2 regions of the Pedobacter sp. UYP24 genome follow, and region 1 is predicted to be linked to the other one. Evidence: riboswitches for the same ligand, from Rfam matches in the RefSeq annotation. Region 1 holds a riboswitch; the other holds the start of a gene.
What was found. Region 1 has a riboswitch for thiamine pyrophosphate ahead of thiS (sulfur carrier protein ThiS). Riboswitches for the same ligand answer to the same signal wherever they lie in the genome.

Region 1 (10,603 bases):
CCCTGATCGATCTGCACAAGGTACGCATGATGTGGTATCCGACCGGATTTATCAACCCTTTATTGGTATGGTAAAAAATAATAAGCATACTTCGGATGCATGGGTGATGACGCCTGAGCATAAATGGATGTTGTACACGCATAATTTGCCTTATATGACTGACCTGTCAATATCAGCACATATGCTAGTTAATTAACCTAAAAATTAATTATGTTTTTCGTCCTTCCAATATTCTTAATTCTGCTGCTAATTTTTCCAATAGGTGTAATTATCACTTCGCCCAATTGGAGGTATTTGGTAAAGACCTTTGGCATTAACATAGCCGTAATAACAGTCTATATTTCATTGGCTTTTTTGGTGCCATTGAAAAGGGCAGTAACATTTGGCGATTTGATGTTTGCGGTAATGATAGCGATGTTCCACCTTATATTTCTGAATGTATTTCTCGTTGGCAGATGGAAGCGGTAGTAGTTAGGCCTTAAGGTTTAATAGGAGGAGGGCTTGCGATAGCCACTACTACTTCTTTTCCCTTTTTAGGTCTTACATATTTAGAAGTGTCATCGCTGATTTTTACTAAGTAATAACTTGTATTTATATGATTGCCATTGTTCTCCTCTGCCGTAATGCCATTAAGCAAAAACATATCATTTTCTTTTTTCCTTACAAATTTGAAAGCAAAAGTCTTGTAAGCTCCTTTATTTTCAAACTCAATAACAAAGGTGCTGTCCTTGGACGTGCCATTGTATTTTAATTTTATTGGCTTTTTAATTTCTACACCATCCGTAAAATTTTGACCCATATCAGTAAGTTCAACCTGACTTTTAATGGAATCAATCCTATGGATTCTCCAAACTAGCTGGGCGTGCCGGTTTAATCCTGCTTTACCACCGCTTTGAACGAAAAAACCTATCCAGGTGCCCAAAAGATTATCGGTGATGACTTTTTTATGATTGTCTTGAGATCTAGCTGTATTTCCAATAAGCACAGCGGTTACTAAGAGGAAGGTTTTTACGTAAGCGTTCATTTAACTAAAGTAGTTATTTGTTAGGGTGAAAGTTCATTTGCAGCACTATTTTCTTCGAACTACTTGCTCACCACCAGATTGATGGAATTGCTATGTGTGATAATGTGTGGGGGACAGGATGAAGATTTATGTAGCTAACATAAGATTTAAATCGACCATTTTTTATTTAGCTTTATTTTATTATATATTTACAAAAAACTTTAGGGGTGCCCTTGTGCTGAGAAATACCCTTTGAACCTGATGCAGTTAGTACTGCCGAAGGGAAAAGTAGAACAACATTCTTGTTGTTTAACTATCCTCCAATGGGTCCATTCCTATAGTTTAAAATTTAAACAGGATGGAGATTACCGTAAATCAACAAAAGTATTCCGTTGCCGAAGTTTGCTCATTACAGCAAATAATTGATGTAGTCCTTGTATTGCCATTAAATGGCATAGCTACAGCCGTTAACCAAGAGATCATTACTAAAAGTAATTGGCCCAACTATTTCCTAAAACCTGGTGATAACCTCACCATCATCAAAGCCACCCAAGGCGGATAAAATAAAACAACCCTACATGAAATCTGAGAAAACTCCAAATGAGCAAGTGATCAGCCGGACGCCGTTTCCCGCATCACGCAAAGTCTATGTTAAAGGACAACTCCACAACATTGAAGTGGCTATGCGCGAAGTACTCCTGAGCGAAACCAAACTGCACGGCAGATTTGGCGAGACAGAACCGAACGCACCTGTAACCATTTATGATACCAGCGGACCCTTTACAGACCCTGATATCGAAATTGATGTTAAACAAGGATTGCCGCGCCTGCGTGAGCAATGGGTAGTTGATCGTGGCGATGTAAATCAATTGGAAGAAATTTCCTCAGATTACGGTAACCTGCGGGCTAATGATGAAAAGCTGGACACTTTAAGGTTTTCACACATCAGCAAACCTTATAAAGCAAAGCCGGGTATGAATGTATCGCAGATGCATTATGCCAGAAAAGGGATCATTACACCTGAAATGGAGTATATCGCTATTCGCGAAAATCAGCGTATAGAGCTGCTAAAGGAACAATTGGACGGACAATATGAGGTGATGTCGCATCAGCATCCCGGCCAAAGTTTTGGCGCTAATACACCAAAAGGATTCATTACCCCTGAATTTGTACGCCAGGAAGTAGCCTGTGGCAGAGCGGTTATTCCTTCTAATATTAACCACCCTGAAAGCGAACCTATGATCATCGGGCGTAATTTTCTGGTAAAGATCAATGCCAACATCGGCAACTCGGCAGTTACTTCCAGTATTGAGGAAGAAGTAGAAAAAACAGTATGGGCATGCCGTTGGGGTGCTGATACGATCATGGATCTATCTACCGGTAAAAACATTCATGAAACCCGCGAATGGATTATCCGCAATTCACCTGTTCCAATTGGTACCGTTCCGATTTATCAGGCCCTGGAAAAAGTAAATGGTAAGGCCGAAGACCTTACCTGGGAGATTTTTAGGGATACTTTAATAGAGCAAGCGGAACAAGGTGTAGATTATTTCACCATCCATGCCGGCGTATTGTTACGTTATGTGCCGCTTACGGCCAAACGTATTACAGGAATTGTTTCTCGTGGGGGTTCTATCATGGCGAAGTGGTGCCTTGCCCATCATAAAGAGAACTTCCTTTATACTCATTTTGAAGAGATCTGCGAGATTATGAAAGCTTATGATGTGGCATTCTCCTTAGGTGATGGATTAAGGCCAGGTTGTATTGCTGATGCAAATGATGCCGCCCAGTTTGGTGAACTGGAAACTTTAGGTGAACTGACTAAGATTGCCTGGAAGCACGACATACAAACGATAATTGAGGGTCCAGGACATATTCCTATGCACATGATTAAGGAAAACATGGATAAGCAATTGGCACACTGTGGCGAAGCACCATTTTATACTTTAGGTCCCTTAACAACAGATATTGCACCGGGTTATGATCATATTACCTCGGCAATTGGTGCCGCCATGATCGGCTGGTTCGGTACAGCCATGCTTTGCTATGTTACCCCCAAAGAACATCTAGGACTTCCCAACAAAAAAGATGTTAAAGATGGCGTGATTACTTATAAAATTGCTGCACATGCAGCCGATCTTGCTAAAGGGCACCCTGGAGCACAATATCGCGACAATGCTTTAAGCAAGGCTCGTTTTGAGTTCCGTTGGGAGGATCAGTTCAACTTGTCGCTAGACCCCGATACTGCCCGTGAATACCATGATGAAACCCTTCCTGCAGATGGTGCTAAGATCGCCCATTTCTGCTCGATGTGTGGCCCTAATTTCTGCTCGATGAAGATTACACAGGATGTACGCGACTACGCAAAAGAAAACGCTATGGCTGAAACTGATGCACTGGCCAAAGGCATGGAAGAAAAGTCAAAAGAGTTTTTACAAAAAGGCAGCGAGATCTATTTCTAGTATGGAACTGATCGTTATTTCGAGCCCTACTGCAATAGCTGATGAGGGCATACTCCTCAACAACCTATTTATGGCGGGTATGAAATATTTTCATCTTAGAAAACCAGAAAGCGATGTGCAATCTGTGAAAGATTTATTGAATGGTATTAGGCCACGCTTTTATAAGCGGATTGCCTTGCATCAGTTTCATGAAATTGCACCTGATTATGGGATTAATAGATTGCATTATACTGAAAAGGCAAGGGAAGCTTCAATCCTTACACAACGGCAGGGTGGGCTTGCCGAAGGAATGACTTTAAGTACTTCTATTCATGATCTTTCGATACTTCCAGATTTGGCACATTTTGACTATGTCTTTTATGGGCCTGTGTTTGATAGCATTTCAAAGCCCGGCTATCAAAGCAAGTTAACCGTTGATTTTAAACTGGATAAGGCTAATGTAAAACCTCAGGTAATTGCTTTAGGTGGGCTGAAGTTGTCCAATTTACCACAAATAAAACAGATGGGGTTTGATGGAGCCGCCATATTGGGGATGCTTTGGAATGAACCCAATAAAGCCGTAGAAAGTTTTAACCAATTGCAGAAAATCTACCCATTTAATTAGCATAAATATCATGATAGACAGACTACATTATATATCACAACAAACTGAAAACGAGTCGCACTTAACGGCCATCAATAAGGCACTGAAAGCCGGGTGCAAATGGGTGCAGCTTCGGGTTAAAGATAAACCAGTGGAGGTGATTCTGGAATATGCGCTCGAAGCGAAAAGATTATGCGACCAGTATGGGGCGAAGTTGATTGTAAATGACCACCCGGAAATTGCACTAAAAGCAGGTGCCTTTGGTGTTCATTTGGGTTTGCAGGATATGTCTGTTAAACTGGCGAGGCATATTGTAGGTCAAAATATGATCATCGGGGGTACTGCCAATACCTTTCAGCACATTCAACAAAGAGTTGATGAAGGTGTTGATTACATCGGTTGCGGCCCTTATCGGTTCACGAAAACCAAAGAGAAGCTAAGTCCCATTCTAGGGGTGGAAGGCTTTAAAACTATCGTGAAACAAATGCGGGATGCGAATATGACTGTTCCCATTATAGGTATTGGCGGCGTGTTACCTGAAGACATTACCATGCTCATGGGCGCAGGTCTTTACGGTGTAGCCATATCAGGGGCTATTGCAAAAGCCATAGACCCTGAAGCAACCGTCAATTATAGTTATCAATTGTTAAATGCACCATCCATCAATGAACTTATTTAAACAGAATTTCAATGTTAAATGTAGCTGATAAATTTTTTAACTCCCGTTTGTTTACGGGTACTGGTAAATTCAGTTCTTCAATTTTGATGGAAGAAGCGTTGCTTGCTTCCGGATCAGAACTGGTTACTGTGGCCCTCAAACGCGTGGATATGAGAAATAATGAACAGGATGACCTGTTGATGCGCCTAAAATATCCGCATATTAACTTACTGCCCAATACGTCAGGTGTACGCAATGCCAAGGAAGCTGTTTTCGTGGCTCAAATGGCAAGGGAAGCATTAGAAACGAACTGGATCAAATTAGAGATACATCCCGATCCGAAATATCTGATGCCCGATCCTATTGAAACCTTAAAAGCAACTGAAGAGCTGGCAAAACTGGGATTTATTGTGCTCCCTTATATTCATGCTGACCCGGTTTTATGTAAAAGACTGGAAGACGCAGGTACTTCAGCCGTAATGCCTTTAGGTTCGCCGATAGGCAGTAATAAGGGATTAAAAACGATTGATTTTTTAGAGATCATTATTAGCCAGAGTAATGTGCCGGTGATTGTTGACGCAGGTATTGGATCGCCTTCGGACGCCGCCTGGGCGATGGAGATAGGCGCCGACGCCGTATTGGTAAATACCGCGATAGCGGTATCGGGCAATCCGGTACAAATGGCAATAGCGTTTAAAATGGCTGTTGAAGCCGGACGAATAGCCTTTGAAGCTAAACTGGCGCTGCCATTAAATCATGCTGTGGCAAGCAGCCCCCTAACCTCCTTTTTAGATGAATAACTTCAGCGATATTTTCAAGACCTATAATTGGGACGAAACTAAAGCCAGTATCTACAACAAAACAAGCGCTGATGTGGAACAGGCATTAGCTGCAAGCAAAAGAACACTGGAAGATTTTAAAGCGTTGGTTTCTCCCGCCGCCACTCCATACCTGGAGCAAATGGCGGCCCTGAGCCAACAATTAACCCTAAAGCGTTTTGGTAAAGTGATACAAATGTACGTTCCGCTCTACCTCTCGAATGAATGTAAAAATATTTGCACTTATTGTGGTTTCAGCTATGACAATAAGGTGAAGCGTAAAACGCTTTCGCCAATGGAGATTATGCAGGAAGTTAGCGTTATTAAAGCTATGGGCTATGACCATGTATTATTGGTTACCGGAGAAGATAATGAAACTGTTCATGTGGACTACTTTAAAAAGGTGCTCGACTTGATCCGTCCGCACTTTGCGCATATCTCTATGGAAGTACAGCCATTGGATTTGGAAGATTATCAGCAACTTACACCTTATGGCCTAAACACGGTGCTGGTATACCAGGAGACCTATCATCAGGGAGACTATAAAAAACACCATCCCAAAGGAAAGAAATCTAATTTTAGGTATCGACTGGAAACCCCTGATAGGCTGGGCAAGGCTGGTATTCATAAAATTGGTTTGGGTGTGTTGATAGGTTTGGAGGACTGGCGTACAGATTGTTTCTTTACGGCGCTGCACCTTAATTATCTGGAGAAAAATTACTGGCAAACTAAATATAGCCTATCTTTTCCACGGTTGAGGCCTTTTAGCGGAGGTTTAGAACCTAAGGTGGAGATGAGCGACCGTGAACTTGTACAACTCATCTGTGCGTACAGAATATTTAATGAGGAGGTAGAACTTTCCATGTCCACACGAGAATCTGAAAACTTCAGGGATAACATTATAAAATTGGGTATAACAAATATCAGCGCAGGATCAAAAACCAACCCCGGCGGATATGCGGTTGAGCCAGAATCGCTGGAACAGTTTGAGATTAGCGACGAACGCAGTCCGGAACAAATTGCCCATGTCATCCGGTCGCAAGGTTACGAGCCGGTATGGAAAGATTGGGATAATAGTTTAGCGGGTTCATTATGTTAAAAGAAGAAGAACTAAAACGGTACAGCAGGCAGATCATTTTGCCTGAGATAGGAATAACAGGACAGGAAAGGCTAAAGAATGCTAAAGTGCTGATGATAGGTGCTGGTGGTTTGGGCTGCCCGGTATTACAATATCTGGTTGCATCCGGGATTGGTGAACTGGGCATTGTAGATGATGATATTGTAGACATTAGCAACCTGCACCGTCAAATATTATATGGCGTAAACGATATTGGAGGCTTTAAGGCCATCCTGGCTAAAGAAAAGCTCGAATTACTGAATCCGCACACGTTTATTACGGCTTATACAGCGCGCTTTACATCGGATAATGCAACTGCTATTTGCGGGGTTTATGACTTGGTAATTGATGGTTCTGATAATTTTGAGACACGATACCTAATCAACGATACTTGTGTTGCTTTAAACAAGCCGTTGGTGTTTGGTGCGATATATAAGTTTGAGGGACAGGTATCGGTGTTCAACTATCAGAATGGACCAAATTACCGGGATGTATTTCCCGAAGCACCATTGTTGAATGAGGTGCCAAATTGCGCCGAGATTGGTGTATTGGGTGTGTTGCCAGGTATTGTAGGAACTTACATGGCTAACGAAGCCATCAAGATCATTTGTGGCATGGGCGAAACCTTATCAGGTAAATTGATGACCATGAATGCCCTAGATAATACCACCAATATCTTTAAAATTGGGAAAACGCACAAACAGGTTCAAGCGAAAGAGATGAATAGTCTTATTCCCTCTGGACATGATGAGCTTACAATTGACGATCTGAATGCATGGGTAAGTGAATTTGCAGATGAGATTTTGCTGGTTGATGTGCGTGAAACTTATGAGTTTGAAGATTATAATATGGGTGGAGTCAACATCCCTTTATATGAATTGACAGACCGTATAGCAGAATTGCCGCAAGGCAAAAAATTAATATTTTGTTGCTATACCGGCCAACGTAGTAAAATGGCTATCCAATTGATAAAGGCTTTGTACAAAGGCGAAATGTACAGTCTGAAAAATGGGTTGATCTAAGATGACTAAAGATAAATACCCGATAGTATTAAGTATTTATAGGTCAAACGCCATTGCATAAACGTTTTCTTCAAAATACTTCCTCACCAGCAGGTTAATAAATCGTTTTAAATAAGTTTCGTTTAAAAATACATTAGACCAGTTGTCATATCGCTGACATTGTATACCTAAGTAAAAGAAATAGAGGCTAACTCCAAGTATTGGCAATAGGCGCTTTTCTTCATCAGTTATTTTAGTCACCGATTCATAACCCCTCAAAAAGTTTTCTACCTTTAAATCGCGTTGTTCAGGATCTTTCTCCGTGCTGTGCAACTGCAAAATATAGTAGGCAATATCGTAACAAAACCATCCATTTCCGCAAAAGTCAAAATCAAAGATCGTTATCATTCCGTCTTTGGTAATATTCATATTGTCAAACCAGATGTCTAAATGAATCGACCCATTCCTCAATTGAGTAACATCTGCTTTATTAATTTCGTCTAATAAATATTGCTGTGCAGATAACATCCAAGCCATCTCATCTGAGTCTGCCGGAAGAAACTTTCGCAGTTGCAAAAGTGAATCTTCTAAAACTATTTTTGGCGTATAGGTTACTCTTTCCAATATTAAGTTACATGTAGCTTGATGGATCTTTGCCATTGTCTCGCCTACTTTAAAATGTAGGTCGGCAGAGAAGTTGAGTTGTTTATCACCTTCAGCAAATGAAAACAATACACCCTGTCTTCTCCCTTCCGGTGCTTCCAGATATTGGATGTAATTATTATCAGCATCCTTTAAAGGGAAGGACACTGAAATGCCAGTTTCTTTAAGCAGATTAAGTAAGCGGATTTCTTCATTGATCTCTACATCGCTCCTCCAGTTAAAACTATAAACCCTAAAAACGAACTTATTCGATGCATGCTCTATAAGGTAGGTGTGATTAATGCCTGTTTTTAATAATTTACAAGTTACATAGCCCGCTAAACCGTATTTATTTGCTACCAATAATCCCAGGCAATCGGCTGACAGGGTTGAACTGATAACGGGAATTTGTTCCATGGGGTCAAGATTGGGTTACAGGTGAGGGTATGTTATTTTAGATAAAGAGTTATGTGCTATAAACGATCATTAAAGGTATTGTTATTTGCTTAATTTTATGGGTGACATTTCGGCAAGTTTAATATTGTCTTTAATCATTTTGCATTATCACAGCATGATTACTGAAATAAAAGCGCTTAACATGTTAAAAGTGAACACAAAGCGAAGCACAGTTAGGCTAAAGGCTGGTCTTCCAAATATTAAAGGGCCTAGACAAGAAGTGCAGTCTTAGGGTTGCACTTCTTTTATTAATATTATATTGCGACATACATTATTGATATGAGATCATTTAAAACCTTTGTCCTGATAGCCGGGTTGACAGGTTGCCTAGGCCTTAATACCCACGCAAACGTAATCGTTGCAGATACAAGCAGGATCAATAAATCTTTAGAGACTTTAAAAATCGTGTACTTTGGTTCATCTGTGCCATACGGTACTGGTGCTACCAAGGATTTTGGTTATACGTCTATATTTACCCGGCTGCTTAAACAGCGCGCTGCAGATGGAACAGGTAAGGCTTGGACAACGGTAAATAAATCTATAGGTGGCGATAACACGGAGCGCCTTATGGCAAGGTGGCAACGTGATCTGGTTCCTCAAAAAGCCAGGTATGTGGTTATTGCTTTATCATTAGGTAATGAGGGAATTCATGAGTCTGGTAAGCCAAAATTAGATCAGTTTAAGAGTAATATGACTAAGCTGATTGCGATGGCACGTGACAGTGGCTATGTGCCCATAATAACCAATTGCTACACACGCAATGACTTTAATGAGGCCGACTATTATTATGTGAAGCAATTAAATTTGTGGATTAATGCACTCGATGTGCCATCTGTAAATTTATTGGGCGCCATTGATGATGGAACTGGTAAATGGGCACCACATTATTGGTTTAACGAAGGGCATCCTAATGATGCTGGTCATGCCGAAATGAGTTACGCAATAGTGCCATCTTTATTTGATGCTATGGCCAATGGAAAGCCCCAACCTAAATTTATAGATGCTTCTTATTTAACTTGGGATAAAAATAACCATGACCTACTTTATTTTAAACCGGACAATGCATTGCATGCCTTTACCACCAATATCACTATTAAAACTAACGGTAAAGGACAGGTATTGCAATTGACAGATAGTAGCGGAAATTCTGGCAGTATAGCTGTAAATAAAAAGGGTTTCCTGGAATATATTTCGGCACAGAAGCACAAAATAGAAGGAATTACTAAAATAGATGACGGGAAGTGGCATCAGGTTACGCTGACACATTATTATGCCCGCGGGGAAACTATATTGTACTGCGACAATATAAAAGAAGGAGATGCCTCTGAAAAGCTTTTGTTTAAAGCGCTGTATATTGGTGATAAAAAGGGTAGAGGGCTCTCCGTTAAGAATTTGTTGTTTTACCGATCGGGCATGAATTTAAGCGAAGTAAAAGCATTAAATGATCATCAAGTACTTAAATCGAGTTTGGAATTGTATGCCCCACTGGACGGTAAACATACCGTTTTAAAAGATGAGTTGACTAACCTGGCACAGAGTACTAATGTAGTGAAATGGCTGAAATAAACCGTTGTAGTTACAGCTTCTCGTAAGTCATAGTTGTGCCGTCTGAAGCGATTGATCCGTTGCAGATGATCAGTTTATTTCCAGAGATTTTAATAAGAACTCTCCAGTCAGTGTCGTCATCATAAATTATCCTTTTTTCATACCTATTCCCATCTACCTCTCCATATTCATTGGTTATCTTAAAGGTTCCTTTTGTAATGACCACCCCGTTCTCTATTTTCTTGTAATTTTCACCAGAAAATTCGATAATACTACCATTTCCTTTATCAAGTTCCGATGGTTCTCCGGCAACCTGTA
Region 2 (10,603 bases), on a different contig from region 1:
CTAACGGGAGCTATTTTTGCATTGGAAGTATTAACTATTGGTCGCATCCAATACGATGCATTACTGCCTGCATTGATTGCCGCTATTATTGGTGATATGACCGTATCTGCATGGAATGTCCAGCATACGCATTACCATATCGCTCATTTTACATCCGCACCTTTCATTCTTTCCGGTTTTCTCTATACAGATGTGTTGCTACTAGGTAAAGTGATTTTGGCATCAGCTGCGTTTGGGTTGGCCAGCTACTTGTTTTCAGGGATGGTGCAGGAGATCAAAACCATCTTCCAAAAGGTTTTTAAATACAAATGGATGATTCCCTTTTTTGGTGGGTTAATCATTATCGGACTTACATTTATTAATGGTAAGCCGGATTATCTGAGCTTAGGGATTGATGCAGAACATGCTGGTGCAGTAACCATTCCGTCAGCCTTTCAGGCGGGGGGTGCAGATACCTGGAGCTGGTTATGGAAAACAGTTTATACTAGTGTAACGCTGGCTACTGGCTTCAAAGGTGGCGAGGTTACGCCATTGTTTTATATAGGTGCAACCTTGGGTAATACTTTGTCAGCGCTTTTGGACGCACCCGTAGGCCTATTTGCCGCATTGGGTTTTATTGCCGTTTTTGCTGGGGCTACCAATACACCTTTGGCCTGTACTTTTATGGGTATCGAACTTTTTGGGGGTGAGCACGCTTTATTATTTGCTGTTGCATGCTTTACCGCCTATTTTTTTAGCGGACATTCTGGTATTTATAGTGCGCAAAAAATTGCGATACCCAAGATATTTGATGAAAATTCAGCCAACGAATCATCATTGGCTGAAGCAATAAAACGGCGGGGTTATCTGCACCAGAAATTTAGTAAATACCGGTTAACCTTTAAAAAGAAAGATTAGATCACACTTGAAACACTAATCTCTTCACGCGCCTGTTTGGCAGCGGCTACCATGTTTTCCAGGGCAGCTTTTGTTTCTGGCCATTTGCGTGTTTTTAGACCACAATCAGGATTTACCCATAAGTTTTGGGCAGGCAATAGCGCTGCAGCTTTCGTTAAAAGTGAAACCATTTCTTCAGTGGTTGGCACACGTGGTGAATGGATGTCATACACACCAGGACCAATCTCATTCGGATATTCAAAATGGGCAAATGCTTCCAACAATTCCATTTGTGAACGTGAAGTTTCAATCGTGATCACATCTGCATCCATGGCGGCAATGTGCTCAATAATGTCATTGAATTCACTATAACACATGTGCGTATGGATCTGCGTTTTATCCTGTACACCAGCAGCGGTAATCTTGAATGCAGCCACTGCCCAATCTAAATAATGCGGACGCTTGGCTTTACGCAATGGAAGTCCTTCACGGATAGCCGCTTCATCAATTTGTATAATTCCAATACCGGCCTTTTCCAATGCCACTACTTCGTCACGGATACCCAATGCAATCTGGTTGGTAGTCACCGATCTTGGTTGATCATCCCGAACAAACGACCATTGTAAAATGGTTACTGGTCCGGTTAACATACCCTTCATTGGTTTAGCTGTTTGCGCAGCAGCAAACTTACTCCAGCGTACGGTCATGTCTTCAGGGCGACTAACATCGCCATATATAACAGGGGGTTTAACGCATCGGCTGCCATAGCTTTGCACCCAACCATTTTTGGTAAACAGGAAACCATCTAGCTGTTCGCCAAAATATTCTACCATGTCGTTACGTTCAAACTCGCCGTGTACCAGAACATCGATACCAATCTCTTCCTGCCAACGGATGGCTTCAATTGTCGCCACTTCAACTGCTTTTTCATATTCTTCCAGTGTGAGCTCACTTTTTTTGAATTTTGCACGCAGCAGACGGATATCATCTGTTTGTGGGAAAGACCCAATGGTAGTTGTTGGGAAAGGAGGGAAGTTGAAACGTTCCCGGTGCAGTTGCTGGCGCACAGGAAAGGCACTCTTACGGATATAATCAGCTTCAGTAATCGCTGCAAGGCGATCTTTAACAGCTTGTTTATGTACTTTTTTTGATGCTCTTCTACTTTCAACGGCTTTTTTATTTGCCTCCAATAAAGCTAAGTTTCCTTGAACGATCTGACTCAATTCACTCACCTCATTCAGTTTCTGCCGCGCAAAAGCCATCCAGTTTTTGATTTCAGGATCAATTGCAGTCTCCAGTTCCAGGTCAATCGGACTGTGCAACAAGGAGCATGATGGAGCAATAATTACCCTGTCGGCACCTAGCTTATCTACCGCCTTTCCAATCAGTTGCAATGATTTTTCATAGTCGTTCTTCCAAACGTTTCTGCCATCCACTACACCAATGGATAGTTTAAGTTGATCAGGTATTAAGGCCAATACTTCTTCCAACTGTTCTGGGGCACGAACCAAATCCACATGAAGAGCAGCAATAGGCAGGTTTACTGCTAGTTCAGTATTGTCTAGTAAGGCTTCAAAGTAAGTAGCTACCAGAAGGCTAACCCCGCTTATGCATTTGGCAATATAACGGTAAGCAAAATCGAAAGCTTCCTTTTCTTTTTTAGATAAATCAAGCGCCAGGCAAGGTTCATCCAGCTGTATCCATACTGCGCCTTGTTGTCTAAGTCTGTTGATAATCTCCACATAAACCGGCACCAATTGTTTGATCAGGTCAATACGTTCAAATCCCTGTTCTTTTTCTTTTCCGAGTAGCAAATAACTTACCGGACCAATCAATACAGGCTTTGCTTTTTCTCCAAGTAATTTTTTGGCACCATCATATTCCCCAAATACATTTTCAGAGAAGATTTTAAAATCCTGATTGGAAGTAAATTCAGGCACCAAATAATGATAATTGGTATCCAGCCATTTGGTCATTTCCATAGCGGTAATATCCAAACCATCTTTCTGATAACCGCGCGCCATTGCAAAATAAAGATCAAGTTCCTGGTTACCCTTCACCTGGGTCAATATCGGACTATACCGTTTTGGAATAGCGCCCAATAAAAGATGCATGTCCAACATCTGGTCGTAGAAACTGAAGTCGTTACAAGGAATCAGGTCTATCCCTGCATCCAGCTGTGTCTGCCAGTTTTCTTCCTTTAACTTACGGGCAACTGCGTTAAGTTCTTTTGAGTCAATTTTACCAGCCCAATACTGTTCGCTGGCTTTTTTAAGTTGTCGGTTGCTTCCAATCCTTGGATAGCCTAAATTTTGCGTTTGCATTTACTTAACTTTTTAAATGGTTAATCATCATTGTCAAAAGTTCTTGGATTATTCTTGATGTATTTAGGAACAAGCTCATCCCGATTTTCATCAGGAAGCATTTCCAATTGTAGAATGATGCAAAGAACTATTTGCTGTTGCTATTAGTTATAAATTCTTTACAAAAGTATAATATTGGATTTTAAAGCTGTGTTTGTTTAATTATTAAGATGAAATATCTAATATTAATCTACAATACAGATTATTGATCTATTGTTTCCATATATTTGAGGTGATTAAAGAGAATTATTCTATGGATCACTTAGATGAGACCGATTTACTGCTATTAAAAATCTTAAGCAACAATTCAAAATTTACTACAAAGGAACTTTCAGCCCAGGTAAACCTTTCACCAACTCCAGTATTTGAAAGGGTAAAGCGACTAGAAAATAGCGGCTACATTAAAAAATACATCGCAGTGCTTGATGCTGAAAAATTCAATAAGGGATTTATTGTATTCTGCAACATCAAGCTTAAACAACATGATAGAACCATTGGACATCATTTTGTTAACGATATATTAAAGATCGATGAGGTGGTGGAATGTTATAATGTTTCGGGCGACTATGATTTCTTTCTTAAGGTGTACGCAAAAGATATGAAGCATTACCAGGATTTTGTATTCAATAAACTGGGTTCTGTAGAAAGCATAGGCAGTACGCATAGTACTTTTGTGATGGCCGAAATAAAAAACACCCACAACATCGGGTTTTAGTCAATCCTTGAGTTAAATTACCATCAGGTCAACAAATTCGTTAACTGCTGTGGTTGATAACCTATCGTAATTCAATGCGATATCCAGTATGGCATGTTGTTGTTTTTCAGGGAATTTCCTGGCGAGGTTAACCTTAAATTTTTTCAGAAGCTCTGGTATTCCTTCTGCTCTTCTCAGCCTGTGTCCTATAGGGTATTCCACTATAATTTCATCCCATACCATTCCGTCATTAAGCTCCACCGTCATTGCATTGGCAATAGAACGTTTTTCCGGATCATGGTAATCTTTAGTAAATTGGATATCTTCCACGCATGTTATTTTATCACGCAATACATCAATTCTGTTATCATTTGCAATGTTATCTTCATAATCAGCAGCAGTTAACCTTCCGTAAATCAATGGAACAGCAACCATATACTGAATACAATGATCCCTGTCGGCAGGATTATTCAAAGCACCTTTTTTATCAATGATGCGGATGGCAGCTTCATGCGTACGGATGGTTATTTTTTTAATATCATTTGTAGTTTTATGATGTGACTGCAGTTGTCCGTGTAAGGTCATTGCCGCTTCAACTGCTGTTTGAGAATGGAATTCCGCAGGGAAGGATATCTTGAACAAGATGTTTTCCATTACATAAGAACCGTAATCACGTTGAAACTTAAATTCATTACCTTTAAAAGAGACATCATAGAAGCCCCAGGTTTTAGCGGTAAGTACAGATGGATAGCCCATTTCTCCGGTTTTGGCAATCAAAGCAAGTTTCACTGCACGAGAGGTTGCATCACCAGCTGCCCAGGATTTACGACTACCTGTATTTGGCGAGTGGCGATAAGTTCTTAAAGATTGTCCGTCTACAAAAGCAAGCGAAACAGCATTGATCAATTCATCACGGCTTAGTCCGAGTAGTTTGCCTACTACAGCTGTTGATGCTACTTTTACCAGAATTACATGATCTAGGCCAACCTTATTGAAAGAATTTTCTAAAGCCAATACGCCTTGTATCTCATGTGCTTTGATCATGGCTTCCAATACATCCAACATCATCAATGGCGGTTTTCCATTAGCTATGGCAGTTCTTGAAAGCCAATCGGCGGTAGCCAATATACCTCCAAGGTTATCAGAAGGATGGCCCCACTCTGCAGCCAGCCAGGTATCATTAAAATCAAGCCAGCGAATGATTGTACCAATATTGAAAGCAGCTTGTATCGGATCTAACTGAAACTGTGTTCCCGGAACTTTTGCGCCATTGGGAACGATGGTGCCGGGTACTATCGGACCTAATAACTTAGTGCAGGCAGGGTAGGTTAAAGCTTCCAGTCCGCAACCTAAGGTATCCAGCAAACAATATTGTGCCGTTTTCCAGGCAAGTTCATTTTTTATTTCAAAGTTCAATACATAGTCCACAATATCAGTTAATACCTGATCTGCCTGTGGTCTTTCATTGGAGATGTGTGATGACATTTTATATAGCTTATTTTACGATAAACGATTGATTCTAACGATTTTCAATGGAAACAAAATCCCTGTTTTCCGGTCCGGTATAATTTGCACTTGGTCGGATAATCTTACCATCCTGTCTTTGCTCGATGATGTGCGCGCTCCATCCGGTAACCCTGGAGATGACAAAAAGTGGCGTAAACATTAAAGTAGGAACACCCATCAGGTGATAGGAAACTGCTGAGAACCAGTCCAGATTGGGGAACATTTTCTTTTCCTCCCACATCACCGTCTCCAGTCGCTCTGCGATTTGATACAAGAGCAGATCACCAGCCTCTTCAGAAAGTTGTTTTGCTACCTTTTTAATTACCACATTTCGAGGATCTGAAATGGTATACACCGGATGTCCGAAACCAATAATTACTTCCTTATTTGCTACCCGTTTGCGGATGTCTTCCTCAGCTTCATCAGCAGAATTGTACCTGCTCTGGATGTCAAAAGCCACTTCATTAGCGCCACCATGTTTTGGTCCCCTTAAAGCACCTATTGCACCGGTAATGGCCGAATAAATATCAGATCCAGTTCCTGCAATAACCCTACTGGTAAAGGTAGAGGCGTTAAATTCATGCTCTGCATACAAATTAAGTGAAATCTGCATGGCCCGTACCATAGATGCTGAAGGTGCTCTTCCATGCAGCAGGTGCAGGAAATGGCCGCCAATAGAATCATCATCAGTCTCTACTTCAATGGTTTTCCCGTTGTGGGTAAAATGGTACCAATACAACAATGCAGAGCTGAAACAAGCCAGCAATTTATCGGCAATGTCCCTTGCACCTGAAACACTATGGTCGTCTTTCTCCGGCTGGATGCTTCCAATGGCAGAAACAGTAGAACGCATCACATCCATGGGGTGTGCAGCAGCAGGAATCTGTTGTAAAATATTCTTGATGGAGTTAGGCAATCCACGGAGCGACTTCAACTTGATTTTATAGTTTGTCAACTGAGGTTTAGTGGGCAACTTACCATAGATGAGCAGATAGGCCACCTCTTCAAACTCTGCATTTTCTGCCAGGTCTAATATATTATAGCCTCTATAATGCAGGTCATTGCCACTTTTACCAACGCTACACAAGGCAGTATTCCCGGCGACAATACCAGAAAGCATTACACTTTTTTTTGGCTTGAAATCAGGTATTTTATTATGATCAACCATTTTTATTTTTTTTAAAAAGATTATCTAATTTTTGTTCATAGTCGTGGTACCCTATTGATTTATAGAGTTCTTCTCTCGTTTGCATCGTGTCCAATACGCTATTTTGTGTACCATCTTTGCGGATGTGCTGATAGACATTTTCTGCTGCCTTGTTGGCTGCACGAAAAGCCGAAAGCGGATATAGGATCATTCCTACGCCAGCAGCCCGAAGCTCATCAACGGTATACATCTGGATCATTCCAAACTCGGTAATGTTAGCCAGGACTGGAATGCCTGTGGCATCAACAAATTTTTGATAAAAGGAAAGATCAGGAACGGCTTCGGCGAAAATAAAATCAGCACCAGCTTCCTTATAAGCAATAGCCCTTTCTAATGTTTTTTCCAGCCCTTCAGTAGCAAATGCATCTGTTCTGGCACCAATTACAAAATGCTCATCCGTTCTGGCATCTACAGCAGCTTTCAGACGATCAACCATTTCATCTTTGGTCACAATCTCTTTCCCCGGTCTGTGTCCACAACGTTTTGCACCAACCTGGTCTTCGATATGAATGGCAGCGGCACCAGCTTTAATCACTGATTTAACGGTACGTGCAACATTAAATGCAGAGGGTCCGAAACCGGTGTCCACATCTACCAAAAGGGGAAGGTCGCAAACATTCGTGATGCGTTGGATATCAATCAATATATCTTCCAATGTAGTAATTCCAAGATCTGGAATACCGAGTGAACCAGCAGCAACACCACCACCAGAAAGGTAAATGCAATTAAAACCTGCCTGCTTAGCTAACAAGGCATGGTTGGCATTAATGGCTCCAACAATCTGGAGTGGTTGTTCACTTTTTAAGGCCTCTTTAAATTTTTTCCCGGCAGAGGCAAGGTTATTTGGCTGCATTGTTAACTATTTTAGAAAATAAATTTTCATTAGTCCATTCAGAATAGTCAGGAAGCCCGACTGATAACTTCTCTATCATCCTTCCCATTCTGCTTAAGGCAGCCTTTTCCGGTTGATGAAATAAAGTTTAAGAACTATTTATTAAAAGCAAATATATAGATTCAAAATCAGCAAACCTTATCATTACTAAATTGGAATTATTACTTATATCCATTATGTTTGCAGTGCTTTAGGGGTATTCTGAAAAGAATTGAGACAGTCCCTTTGAACCTGATACGGATGATACCGTCGTAGGGAAAAGCAAAAAAGACATCAATTTACGATGTATCTTCTTTTGTTTTTAGATTTTCCTAAAGCCATTTAATTCAAATAAATAGCAATGGAAAAAAATCTTTGGAAACACACCCAATCTGTAAAACAACAATCTCCGCTAGTACACAACATTACCAATTACGTAGTGATGAACAATACAGCCAATGCACTTTTGGCGGTAGGAGCTTCCCCAATTATGGCACATGCAAAAGCGGAAGTTGCCGATATGGTTGGAATCGCACACGCGCTGGTGATCAACATTAGCGTTGTACCAGACAAAATGGAAGCGACTGCTGCAGCAATGGCTATCCCGCTGATTATTAACGATCATGCAGGCATTACGGTCAAGGTAAATGCGGCAGGTATCCATGTTGGAAATAATGATATACAACCTGGGCAATTAAGAATGCAAGCGGAATTCCGGCACAAGGTAATTGGCTATTCTATTGAATACCTCAGTCAGCTGGAAAATGAACAGGTAGAAATCGCTGATTATCTAGGAATTAGTCCGGTTTTTAAAACCAATACGAAAACAGATACGGTAACCGAATGGGGACTGGCAGGAATTACAAAAATCAGGAGGCTGACCAAAAAGCCTTTGGTAGCCATTGGTCACATAGATCAAAACAATGCCAAAGCGGTAATCAGCGCCGGAGCAAATTGCATCGCCGTGGTATCGGCCATATGTGTAGCCAAAAATCCACAAAGGGCCGCGAATGATTTGAAAAATGAAATTTTATCATGAAGAAATATAAATATCCATCCGTATTGACCATTGCAGGTTTTGATGGGAGTGGAGGAGCTGGAATTCAGGCAGATATCAAAACGATTTCCGCATTGGGTTGCTATTCCACATCAGTACTTACCGCTTTACCAGTGCAAAACACGCAAGGTGTACGCAAAATTTATCCGATCTCCGTTGATGCTGTTGCAGACCAAATTGATGCCATTTTTGAGGACATTTTTCCAGACGCCATTAAAATAGGTATGGTCCATACACCAGAATTGGTAGAAAAGATTGCGGAGACCCTCAGTAAGTACAAAAAAGTACCCATTGTATTTGATCCTGTGATGGTTGCGACCAGCGGTCACCGGCTGATTGAAGAGGAAACCATCCAGACGATAATCGACAAATTATTTCCCATCGCGACTATCATTACACCAAATATGGGTGAAGCAGCCATCTTAGCAAAGATGGAAGTCAATACTTTGGCCGACATGGAAATTGCAGCACAACAGGTTAAAACGCTTGGCTGTAAGAATATCTTGTTGAAAGGAGGCCATCAGTCAACACCCATAATTACTTCTTTGTTTTTTGACGAGGCCAATCATTGTTATGCTTTTGAAACCGCGAAATTTGAAACCAATAATACACACGGTTCTGGCTGTACATTGTCATCTGCAATTGCCTCATTTATCGCCCAGGGCAAAAGTCTGCATGAAGCAGTAAAACTTGGTCAGACATACGTTTACGCTGCCATTGAAAATGGAAAAGATGTACAAACAGGAAAAGGAAATGGTCCTCTAAATCATTTTTTTAACCCTTTAAAACTAATCAAAAATGAAATGGTCTGAACACACCTGGCAAGCAGGAGAAGAGATTTATCATTCAATATTGAAAATGCCCTTTATTGAAGAATTGGCCAATGGAAGTCTAACGAAAGAGAAATTCCAGTTTTACATTGCCCAGGATTCGATCTATCTGGAACATTTTGGAAGAACACTTGCACTTATTGGAGCGAAACTGCATGATGTTCAGGATGCACTGACCTACATCCGTTTTGCCGAAAATGCTGTTGTGGTGGAAAACGCACTTCATGAATCCTACTTTAAAGATTTTGAGGTAAGTGATAAGGGATTAGCAGAGCCTGCTTGTCATCATTACATTCATTTTTTAAGAAGTACGGCCGCTTTTGAACCTGTAGAAGTGGCTTTGGCAGCAACCTTACCTTGTTTTTGGATTTACCAAAAGGTTGGCGACTATATCTACAACAATCAGCAATCACATAACAATCCGTATCAGAAATGGATTAATACCTATGCTGGTGATGAATTTGCTATAGCTGTTCAAAAAGCAATTGATATATGCGATAATGCGGCAAAAAATGCCACGCCTGAAATCAGGGCTAGAATGACTGCTGCTTTTTTTACCGCATCAAGAATGGAGCATCATTTTTGGGAATCAGCATACGATTTGAAAATTTGGAAATGAGGAAGAGGGGAGATGCATTAAAATTTAATTCCAAGCCTTAGCGGCTTTTAATACGTCAATGAACTACTGCTGCCTGCTATCACAGCTGGCAGTTTAAATTTAACTAGTCGACTAATTAAAAAATTGAAACTGGAACACTTACCTATTATTTTTTGCTGATCAGCAATGGCAGAGTGTTCCTGATGTACATAAATTCTTCGGATTTAACCGATAGATTACTATAATTGTGGCTTAGGAAAAGCTCGTTTTATTACAATTACAAAGGTAGGTAAAATAATTAAGATTTACAAATATAAATTCGGATTTTTTCGAATTAAACGTATTGATTTACAGTGCTTTAAGTACATTTTTTATTTCGCTAAAACTATTGATTTTATGCTCAATTTACAGCTTGTTTTGGTGAATTAATTGGGGCGAGTTTCAAGCTATTTCCTGTAACAAATACTTACTGTAAGTTTAAACCAAAAGAATTTTTTTTGTGGAAGAATATTGACGTTAAGTGGTTTCAAAATCGCAATTGGAAAGGAGTACCTTTGAGCGATTCAACTATGGATTTATTCGTATAATATCTATAGCAGAT

Region 2: another riboswitch for thiamine pyrophosphate. It lies ahead of ACVWYN_RS15910 (thiamine phosphate synthase); the one in region 1 lies ahead of thiS (sulfur carrier protein ThiS).

Annotation. Positions count from the first base shown of each region.
Region 1 is NZ_JBSRZD010000002.1:613,824-624,426, reverse strand. Features, by position in the region: gene ACVWYN_RS07410 (hypothetical protein) at 1-196, shown strand, start outside; gene ACVWYN_RS07405 (hypothetical protein) at 479-1,024, opposite strand; TPP riboswitch at 1,217-1,305, shown strand; gene thiS (sulfur carrier protein ThiS) at 1,362-1,565, shown strand; gene thiC (phosphomethylpyrimidine synthase ThiC) at 1,582-3,465, shown strand; gene ACVWYN_RS07390 (thiamine phosphate synthase) at 3,467-4,069, shown strand; gene ACVWYN_RS07385 (thiamine phosphate synthase) at 4,080-4,727, shown strand; gene ACVWYN_RS07380 (thiazole synthase) at 4,739-5,506, shown strand; gene thiH (2-iminoacetate synthase ThiH) at 5,499-6,623, shown strand; gene moeB (molybdopterin-synthase adenylyltransferase MoeB) at 6,617-7,663, shown strand; gene ACVWYN_RS07365 (phosphotransferase enzyme family protein) at 7,700-8,701, opposite strand; gene ACVWYN_RS07360 (SGNH/GDSL hydrolase family protein) at 9,020-10,306, shown strand; gene ACVWYN_RS07355 (hypothetical protein) at 10,317-10,603, opposite strand, start outside.
Region 2 is NZ_JBSRZD010000010.1:122,170-132,772, forward strand. Features, by position in the region: gene ACVWYN_RS15880 (voltage-gated chloride channel family protein) at 1-897, shown strand, start outside; gene metE (5-methyltetrahydropteroyltriglutamate--homocysteine S-methyltransferase) at 894-3,200, opposite strand; gene ACVWYN_RS15890 (Lrp/AsnC family transcriptional regulator) at 3,493-3,954, shown strand; gene ACVWYN_RS15895 (bifunctional 2-methylcitrate dehydratase/aconitate hydratase) at 3,967-5,418, opposite strand; gene prpC (bifunctional 2-methylcitrate synthase/citrate synthase) at 5,453-6,607, opposite strand; gene prpB (methylisocitrate lyase) at 6,600-7,499, opposite strand; TPP riboswitch at 7,721-7,813, shown strand; gene ACVWYN_RS15910 (thiamine phosphate synthase) at 7,879-8,556, shown strand; gene thiD (bifunctional hydroxymethylpyrimidine kinase/phosphomethylpyrimidine kinase) at 8,553-9,386, shown strand; gene tenA (thiaminase II) at 9,373-10,023, shown strand.